DNA from 2 places in the Gelria sp. Kuro-4 genome. Region 1 is predicted to be linked to the other one. Evidence: riboswitches for the same ligand, from Rfam matches in the RefSeq annotation. Region 1 holds a riboswitch; the other holds the start of a gene.
The links. A riboswitch is a leader RNA that binds a small molecule or an ion and turns the genes downstream of it on or off. The one in region 1 is predicted to bind S-adenosylmethionine.
Positions count from the first base shown of each region.

Region 1 (4,272 bases):
CGCACCTGCGCCTGGGTCGCCTCGGCGTGCTTGACCACGTTGTTCAGGGCCTCCTGGATAATGCGAAAGACGCAGCTCAACATGGTGGCTTCCAGCTGCTGCTCTTCGCCGTGCACCGTCACGGTTATGCTGAGGCCCGTACGCTCCTCAACCTGGACGGCCAGATTGTCCACCGCCGCCTTAAGCCCCAGGTTGTCCAAGGCAGGTGGCCGCAGGTTAAAGATGACATCGCGCGTCTCCCGGAGACCGCTGCGGATGATCTTTTCCACCGTTTCCAGCTCGCTCCGCGCCTTGTCGATATCCTCTTCCAGCAGGCGCTGCGTCACCTGTAGTTCGAGCAGGGCGCTGGCCAGCTGCTGCGCCAGGCCGTCGTGCAGATCGCGGGCCACCCGCCGCCGCTCCTCTTCCTGGGCCTGAATAACCCGCACGGCGATTTCGCGTTTCTCCTGCACCGTCGCCAGGGTTTGGGAGAGCTGCTGGATGTTGCCGCTCAGGTAGTCGATGGCCACGCCCACCTGGGCCGTCAACGCCTCCGAGCGGCTGAGCAGGCGGGTTACGTTGCGCAGGTTGCGCTCGATCTCATCGCGCTGGGCCCGCAGGGCCTTTTCTTTTTCCGTGAGCAAAATAAGGCGCACCTGGACATCGCGGGCGCGCTCGTAGGCGCGGCGGATGTCCTCCTCGCCGTACTGGCTGAAGTCGCGGCTCACCCGCATCAGCTCCATGCGGGAGCGCTGTTCTTCACTCCGGGCGGCGTCCACCGCTTCAATAACGTCCAGGGTTTCGCCCTTGACCCGTTCCAGCTCCCGCTTCAGCCGGGCCACCTCGGCCCGCGCCTCGTCGGCGATGGCGCTGATCTGTTTCTGGCTTTCCTTGATGGTATCGACGGTCTGGTGGAGAATCTCCTCCAGGCGGGCCAGGTCGGCGTTAACCTCCATGCCTTTTTCACCCCGGCTTACAGTATTCGACTTCCCGGCCCTGCCTTCCTGCCAAATCTTGAGAGCTTTATCCCGGAGTAGAAAAAAGCCTCCGCTCAGCGGAGGTCTGCGGCGGCCCGGCGCAGGGTTTCGGCTTTATCGGTTTTCTCCCAGGGAAGGTCCAGATCGGGGCGGCCGAAGTGCCCGTAAGCGGCCAGCCGCCGGTAGATGGGACGGCGCAGGTTCAAGGTCTCGATAATGCCCGCCGGGCGCAGCTCAAAGTGCCGGCGGATCAGCTGGGCGAGTTCGTTGTTGCCCAGGGCACCGGTGCCGAAGGTATCGACGGTGATGGACACCGGCCGCGCCACGCCGATGGCGTAGGCAATCTGCACCTCGCAGCGCTCGGCCAGGCCGGCGGCCACCACATTCTTAGCCACGTAGCGCGCCGCGTAGCTGGCGGAGCGGTCCACCTTGGTGGGGTCTTTGCCGGAAAAGGCGCCGCCGCCGTGGCGGGCGCTGCCGCCGTACGTGTCCACAATGATCTTGCGCCCGGTAAGGCCCGAGTCCGCCGCCGGGCCGCCCAGGACAAAGCGCCCGGTGGGATTGACAAAAAAGCGGGTACGGCTATCGAGAAGCTCCGGAGGGATCACCGGCTTGATCACCGTTTCGATGATATCGGCGCGGATCTTCTCCAGCGGCACGTCGGCCTTGTGCTGGGCCGAAACCACCACGGCATCCACCCTCAGCGGCCGGTTGCCTTCGTATTCAATGGTAACCTGCGTCTTGCCGTCCGGCCGCAGGTACGGAAGCAGGCGGGTTTTACGCACCTCCGCCAGCCGCCGTGCCAGGCGGTGCGCCAACGAGATGGGCAGCGGCATCAGCTCCGGCGTCTCGGTGCAGGCGTAACCGAAGACCATGCCCTGGTCGCCGGCGCCGATCTGATCCCAAGGATCGGCCTGGCCTTGTTTCGCCTCCAGGGCCTTGTTCACGCCCAGGGCGATGTCCGGAGACTGTTCGTCAATGGCAGTCAGCACAGCACAGGTGTCGCCGTCGAAACCGAACTTGGCCCGGGTGTAGCCGATGCCTTTGATGGTTTCGCGGACCAGGTGAGGAATGTCCACGTAGCAGTCGCAGCTTATCTCCCCCATCACCAGCACCAGGCCGGTGGTGACGGCGGTTTCACAGGCCACGCGGGCATTGGGGTCCTTGGCAATGATGGCATCCAGCACAGCATCGGAGATCTGGTCGGCCACCTTGTCCGGATGCCCTTCGGTGACCGACTCTGAGGTAAACAGGTAGCGCTCCGGCACGAAAAGTCCTCCCTTCAATCAAAAAGGCCGCCTCAATTTGGAAGCGGCCTGGGCACTCCTATCTTCCAGAATTGACATTCTGCAGGAATTGGCACATCACCAGGACACCCCCTGGCACGCTGCCGGGTTTCATCGGGCCCGTCCCTCCACCTCTCTGGATAAGAGTTTTATTCACTTGTCCAGCTTTTCGTTCCGATACTAGCATATCCAGCCACGGGTGTCAATAGTCCGTGCCGGCCGGAGCGTTTGGACCGCCGCACCGCCGGGGTGAACTGCCTCGGCATGGAGCAAGGCCCCGGCGGTTCAGCCTTCATGCCCGGTGTCGGGGGAGCGGTCCTTGACAGCGTGCAGGAAGTTCGCCAGGTGCTGTACACCCTCCGGCGGCAGGTCCGCCAAGAGGGTGACCAGGTTTCTCAGTTCCGGGCGGCGGAGAAAAAGATTCACCACGTCCTTCAGCTCCGGCGGGATGCACTCGGTGACTTCCGCCGGGGAAAGCACCAGGTAAGCCACCGGCACCCCGTAGAGCTGTGCCAGCCTGCGCGCGTTTTGCAGGGAGGGTTTCTTCTCACCCCGCTCGTACGCGGAGACGAGGCTGAAGCGAATCCCCGTGCGGCGCTCCACATCGTAGATGCTCATGTTGCGGGCTTTGCGCCAGGCCCGCAGGGTAGCTCCTAATTCTTGCATCGAATATGCCCCCACTTACAGGTATTGCCTCTACTTTTCGCCCCAGCGGCGCATAGGGCCTATGCACTGCAGGTAGATATATGTATCCTTGCTGAGCATAAGGGAGCAATTGCCGCCTAGGTCCGCATAAACAGGCAAAACTGCTGTTACTTGCTTTTGGCAGTCGTCGATTCGAATGCTATAATGCGATTTAGACTTACATGATTCGGCCCTGATCGACTTCCGTTGTAGAAACGAGGCAGATCGGCATTGGACTTCTTCTTCCAACTTTTGGCGCAGCTGGAAGACGCACTCCCAGACGTTCACCGACACTCTTTGAACACGGCTAAGCTTGCACTGAAAGCTGGTAAATATATGCGCCTGGACGCTGCCGCCCTGGAAAGCCTGGTCACGGCGGCTTTCTTGCATGACGTGGGGAAGCTGCGGATTGCGCCGGCGGTTCTACATAAGCCCGGCCGCCTCGCTGCCGCAGAGTGGCAGGAGATGGTAAAGCACCCCCGGTACGGCCTGGAAATGCTGGCCGGTCTGCACCCGCCTGAGCGCCTGGCGGCCGGCGTGCTCTACCACCATGAGTGGTGGAACGGCGAAGGTTACTTTGGGCTCCGCGGGGCAGGCATACCGCCGGCGGCGCGGCTCCTCGCCCTGTGTGACAGCTGGGACGCCATGACGTCGCCCCGCGTTTACCAACCTACTAAAACCCGGCAGGAGGCACGCCAGGAACTCGAGCGGATGCGCGGCCGCCAGTTTGACCCGGCGCTGGTCCCTCTCTTTCTCCGCATGCTGCAGGAAGAGCAGTCGCGCAGCCCGGCCGAAAGTCTGAGGGACGCCAGCGAGTGGCTCGCGCGCTGTTTCCAGATGTACCGCAATTTTCACAACCCGGTGGTGTACGCAGCCAGCCTCTTGATCGACGACTTGGTGCTCTGCGATGTGGTTGCCCAATGCGCCATTACCCGTTGAAAGTCGGAACCACCGAAGGGGGGTGTACCGGATGGCCCAGGAAGAAGCCCGTACCGATCCGGACAGAGCAATCGTTGTCGGAACCAAGGACGATGCGCCTGAGAAGGACCTCTTAACCGAAGCCGAAATCCGTGCCCTGCTCAGGAGCCTGGAAAACGGCCGGGGGAGTAAGTAATAGTTTATTTAATCAGTACAAACGAAAGATTCTGATCCAGGTGCGGACGGCGGAGAAAGGAGCAGAGCGGCGCAGCCGCCGGCCGCCGGCGACCCGCCGCAAAAAATGACCGGCGTGCAGTGGCTCCGGCAGCAGACGAGGTCCAACGAAGCAAACAGTCCCCCACCGCTGTGGTGGGGGACTCTCTCTATGGGCCGCCGGCAGCCGGTTGTACGAAGGCTTCTAGAAGAGA
Region 1 covers NZ_AP024619.1:2,339,785-2,344,056, forward strand. The annotation lists gene K5554_RS11745 (sensor histidine kinase) at 1-935, opposite strand, end outside; gene metK (methionine adenosyltransferase) at 1,031-2,224, opposite strand; SAM riboswitch class I at 2,280-2,389, opposite strand; gene K5554_RS11755 (helix-turn-helix domain-containing protein) at 2,528-2,908, opposite strand; gene K5554_RS11760 (HD-GYP domain-containing protein) at 3,179-3,865, shown strand; gene K5554_RS11765 (hypothetical protein) at 3,897-4,040, shown strand; gene K5554_RS11770 (hypothetical protein) at 4,263-4,272, opposite strand, start outside.

Region 2 (4,272 bases), 1.2 Mb from region 1:
GTCTACATGCCCACCAAGAATCTGGTCTACACCATCGTGGCCTCGGTAGCGGTCTCCACCATGGTGGCCAACCTGCTGGGCAAGGTAAACCCGGTGGCCCACAACAGCGAGTATGAGCGCTTCATTCTGCAGCGACCTATCGCTACGCCCCGCGTGCTGCGCGGCGCCGCCGCCCTCATCTGCCTTAACATCGGTGCCAACATCGCTTTTGGTAATATCACTGGTTCTATCGCCAAGACTACCCTCAACCTGGACCACCTGGCCATCGTCTCCAGCCTGGCAGACCTGGGTTCCGCCCTCTTCGGCGGGGGACCGGTAGAATCCATCATCTCCGCCACCGGGGCCGCACCGCACCCGTTGCTGTCCGGTGCCTTAATGATGTCTCTTATGGGCCTTATCCTGGTGGCTGGACTGCTGCCCCGGCTAGGCCGTTACGTGCCTATGCAGTCCATCGCCGGCTTTCTCCTGGTGCTGGGCGCCATCGTCACCTTCCCCATCAACGCCGAACTGGCCGTCACGGCCGATCCCCTGGTGGGTGGAGTGACGGCGGCCGTCACCGCCACCACCGACCCCTTCCTCGGTATGCTGGCCGGGGTAGCCATGAAGTACCTGATCGCGCTGTTTGGAGTGTAAAGGAGGTTGTGCCATGCCTGCAACGTACCATTTGCGCGTGGCCGGGCTGGAACGGGAGCTGCCCCTGGTGGAAGTGGCACCGGGCCTGGCCATTGCGAGTTTTGTCATCCTGGGCGACGCCGAGCTGGTGGAAGCCGCGGCACCCGAGATCGCCCGGCGCCTGCCCCCGGTGGACTTCGTGGTCTCCGCCGAGGCCAAGGGCATTCCCCTGGCGCAGGAGCTTTCGCGCATCCTGGGGCTTAAGCGCTATCTCGTGGCCAGAAAAAGCATTAAGCCCTACATGATCGACCCCCTGGTCACCGAGGTGGTCTCTATCACCACCCAGAAAAAGCAGATCCTCTGCTTGGACGGGAAGGACGCCGCCGCCGTGTGCGGCCGGCGGGTGGCCGTTGTGGACGATGTGATCTCCACCGGCGCCTCGCTGGAGGCGGTAGAGCACCTGGTAAAGAGCGCCGGCGGCACGGTGGCGGCCCGGGCGGCCATTCTGGCTGAGGGTGAGGCGGCAGAGCGCAACGACATCATCTTTCTCGAGAAGCTGCCCCTTTTTAAGAGTGCTGCAGGCCGACCGGCTTAAAGCTTGAAGGAATTCGTAACCGTAGGGTATTGACAAACCCGTGGCCGGCGTGTATAGTTAATGGCAACAACTGCACAGGAAACTCTTATCGCGAGTGGCTGAGGGACTGGCCCAATGACGCCCGGCAACCAGTTGGGGATGCCCAACCCGGTGCCAAATCCTGCAGAGCGGGCCCGCTCTGAGAGATAAGAGGAGGCGAAGAAACCCTCTTCTTATCGAAGAGGGTTTTTTGTTGCCTGTGCAGGGCGCGCGCCAGTCTCTCTCTCGCCGCAACCAAGGCTTCCCGGGATCCTGTAGGCCTGTCTCCTCGCTATACCCTAACTTGGGAGGAATAAACATGTCGCAGCGCAAACTCGGTTTTGCCACCCTGGCCATTCATGCCGGTCAGCGGCCCGACCCGGCCACCGGCGCCACCGCCGTCCCGATTTTCCAGACCAGCTCGTACACCTTCCGCGATGCTCAGCACGCCGCGGACTTGTTCGCCCTGAAGGAAAACGGGCACATCTACACCCGTATTGACAATCCGACGGTGGCGGTTTTTGAAGAGCGCGTCGCCGCCCTGGAAGGCGGTGTGGGCGCCCTGGCCACCGCCTCCGGCCTAAGCGCCGTCTTTTACGCCGTAACCAATGTGGCCCACAGCGGCGACGAGATTGTCTCCGCCAGCAGCCTCTACGGCGGGACGTACAACCTCTTTGCTGCCACCCTCCCCCGCTTCGGTATCACCACGCGCTTTGTGGACCCCGGCGACCCGGAAAACTTTCGGCGTGCCCTTACGCCCCGCACGCGGGCCCTGTACGTAGAGATCATCGGCAACCCCAAGCTGGACGTGCCGGACCTCAGCGCCATCGCCCAGGTGGCCCACACCGCCGGCATCCCGCTCATTGTGGACAACACCTTTGCCTCCCCATACCTTTGCCGGCCTTTCGATTGGGGAGCCGATATCGTAGTTCACTCCGCCACCAAATTCATCGGCGGGCACGGCACGAGTATCGGCGGCGTCATCGTCGACTCGGGCCGCTTCGACTGGACCAACGGGAACTTCCCCGCCTTCACGGCACCGGACCCCAGCTACCACGGCATCTCCTATACAGAGACGTTCGGCAGACAGGCCTATATCGTTAAGGCCCGGGTGCAACTGCTGCGCGACACCGGCGCCTGCCTGAGCCCCTTTAACGCCTTTCTCTTCCTGCAGGGCCTGGAAACGCTGCCGCTTAGGATGGAGCGGCACGCGGAAAACGCCCTGGCCGTGGCCCGCTACCTGGAGGGTTCGCCCTACGTGAGCTGGGTGAACTTCCCCGCCCTACCCTCCCACCCCTCTTACCCGCAGGCCCAACAGTACCTGCAGGGGAAGGGCGGCGCCATTCTCACCTTCGGCATCAAGGGCGGGGTGGAGAGCGGCCGCCGGTTCATGGACAGCCTGGAGCTCTTTTCGCTCCTCGCCAACGTGGGGGACGCCCGCTCGCTGGTGATCCACCCGGCCAGCACCACCCACCAGCAGTTGAGCGAGGAAGAACAACTCGCCAGCGGCGTTACGCCCGACCTGGTGCGCCTCTCCATCGGGCTCGAGGACGTGGACGACATCATCGCCGATCTGGACCAGGCCCTGAAAACAGCCGTTTCGTGAGGAGGTGGCAAAATGACCGGAGCTCCCCTTACAGTAGAAAGGCACCTGGAAGGCGTCGGCCTGGTGCACACCCGCTCCGTCACCTTCCCGGAGGGCCTCACCCTGTCGTGCGGCGCCACCCTGGCCCCGCTGGCCGTGGCCTATGAAACCTATGGGGAGCTGAACGCCGCGCGGGACAACGCCATTCTCATCTGCCATGCCCTCACGGGCGACGCGCACGCCGCCGGCCGGCACACGCCGGAGGATAAGGCGCCCGGCTGGTGGGACCCGCTCATCGGCCCCGGCCGCGCCTTCGACACCGAACGCTACTACGTCATCTGCAGCAACATCCTGGGCGGCTGCGCCGGGAGCACCGGGCCGACCAGCCTCCACCCGGCCACCGGCCGGCCCTACGGCCGCTCCTTCCCGGTGATCACCGTGGCCGATATGGTAAAGCTGCAGCACCGCCTCCTGGCGGAGCTGGGGGTAAGGCGCCTGGTAGCCGTGGCCGGCGGCTCCCTGGGCGGGCTGCAGGCCCTGGAGTGGGGCCGGGCCTACCCTGCGCTCGTGGAAAACGTCGTCGCCATCGGTGCAGCCGCCGCCCTTTCCACCCAGGCGCTGGCCTGGAACTACGCCCAACGCCAGGCCATTTTGCTCGACCCGGTACAGGGCCTGGCCCTGGCTCGGGCCATCGGCACCATCACCTACAAGAGCGACCTTTCCTGGCGGAGGAAATTCGGTCATGCCTGGGCCAGCCCGCCGGAGGAACGGTATCGCCTGGACAGCCGCCTGCAGGTGGAAAGCTACCTGGCCTACCAGGGCGAAAAACTGGTGCGGCGCTTCGATGCCGATTCTTACCTGTATCTCACCAAAGCCATGGATCTGTTCGACCTCCAGGAAGGATACCCTTCGCTTACAGCCGCCCTGGCCGGCTACCGCCCGCGAGTCCTCATGGTGGGCATCAGCTCGGACTTTCTCTTCCCGCCCTACCAGCAGAAGGAAATCGTGCGGGCGCTTCGGGCCAACAAGAAAAGCGCCGCCTACCGTGAGATCATCTCTCCCTACGGCCACGACGCTTTTCTTATCGAATTCGATCAACTGGGCTACATCATCGAGGAGTTTCTCCTGGGAGCTTGATTTCCTTGACTTTGTTGGCCTGGTCCACCAGCACAACCCGCGGCCGGAAGCCCAGAGCTTCTTCAGCGCTCACCCAGGTGTAGGCCATGATGATCACCTTGTCCCCCGGTTGCACCAACCGCGCCGCCGCGCCGTTAAGACAGATGGTACCGCTCCCGGCCTCCCCGGGTATGACGTATGTTTCCAGCCGGACACCGTTGTCGACGTCCACCACCTGCACTCGCTCATGCTCCAGCAGGCCGGCAGCCTCCATCAGCGCGCGGTCCACCGTGATGCTGCCCTCGTAGTGCAGGTCCGCCGCCGTAACCGTGGCGCGATGGATCTT
Region 2 covers NZ_AP024619.1:1,137,738-1,142,009, reverse strand. The annotation lists gene K5554_RS05705 (hypothetical protein) at 1-633, shown strand, start outside; gene K5554_RS05700 (phosphoribosyltransferase family protein) at 647-1,207, shown strand; SAM riboswitch class I at 1,290-1,399, shown strand; gene K5554_RS05695 (homocysteine synthase) at 1,545-2,831, shown strand; gene K5554_RS05690 (homoserine O-acetyltransferase) at 2,844-3,947, shown strand; gene panD (aspartate 1-decarboxylase) at 3,919-4,272, opposite strand, start outside.
Region 2: it holds a riboswitch for S-adenosylmethionine, as region 1 does, so the genes downstream of both, K5554_RS05695 (homocysteine synthase) here and metK (methionine adenosyltransferase) in region 1, are expected to answer to the same signal.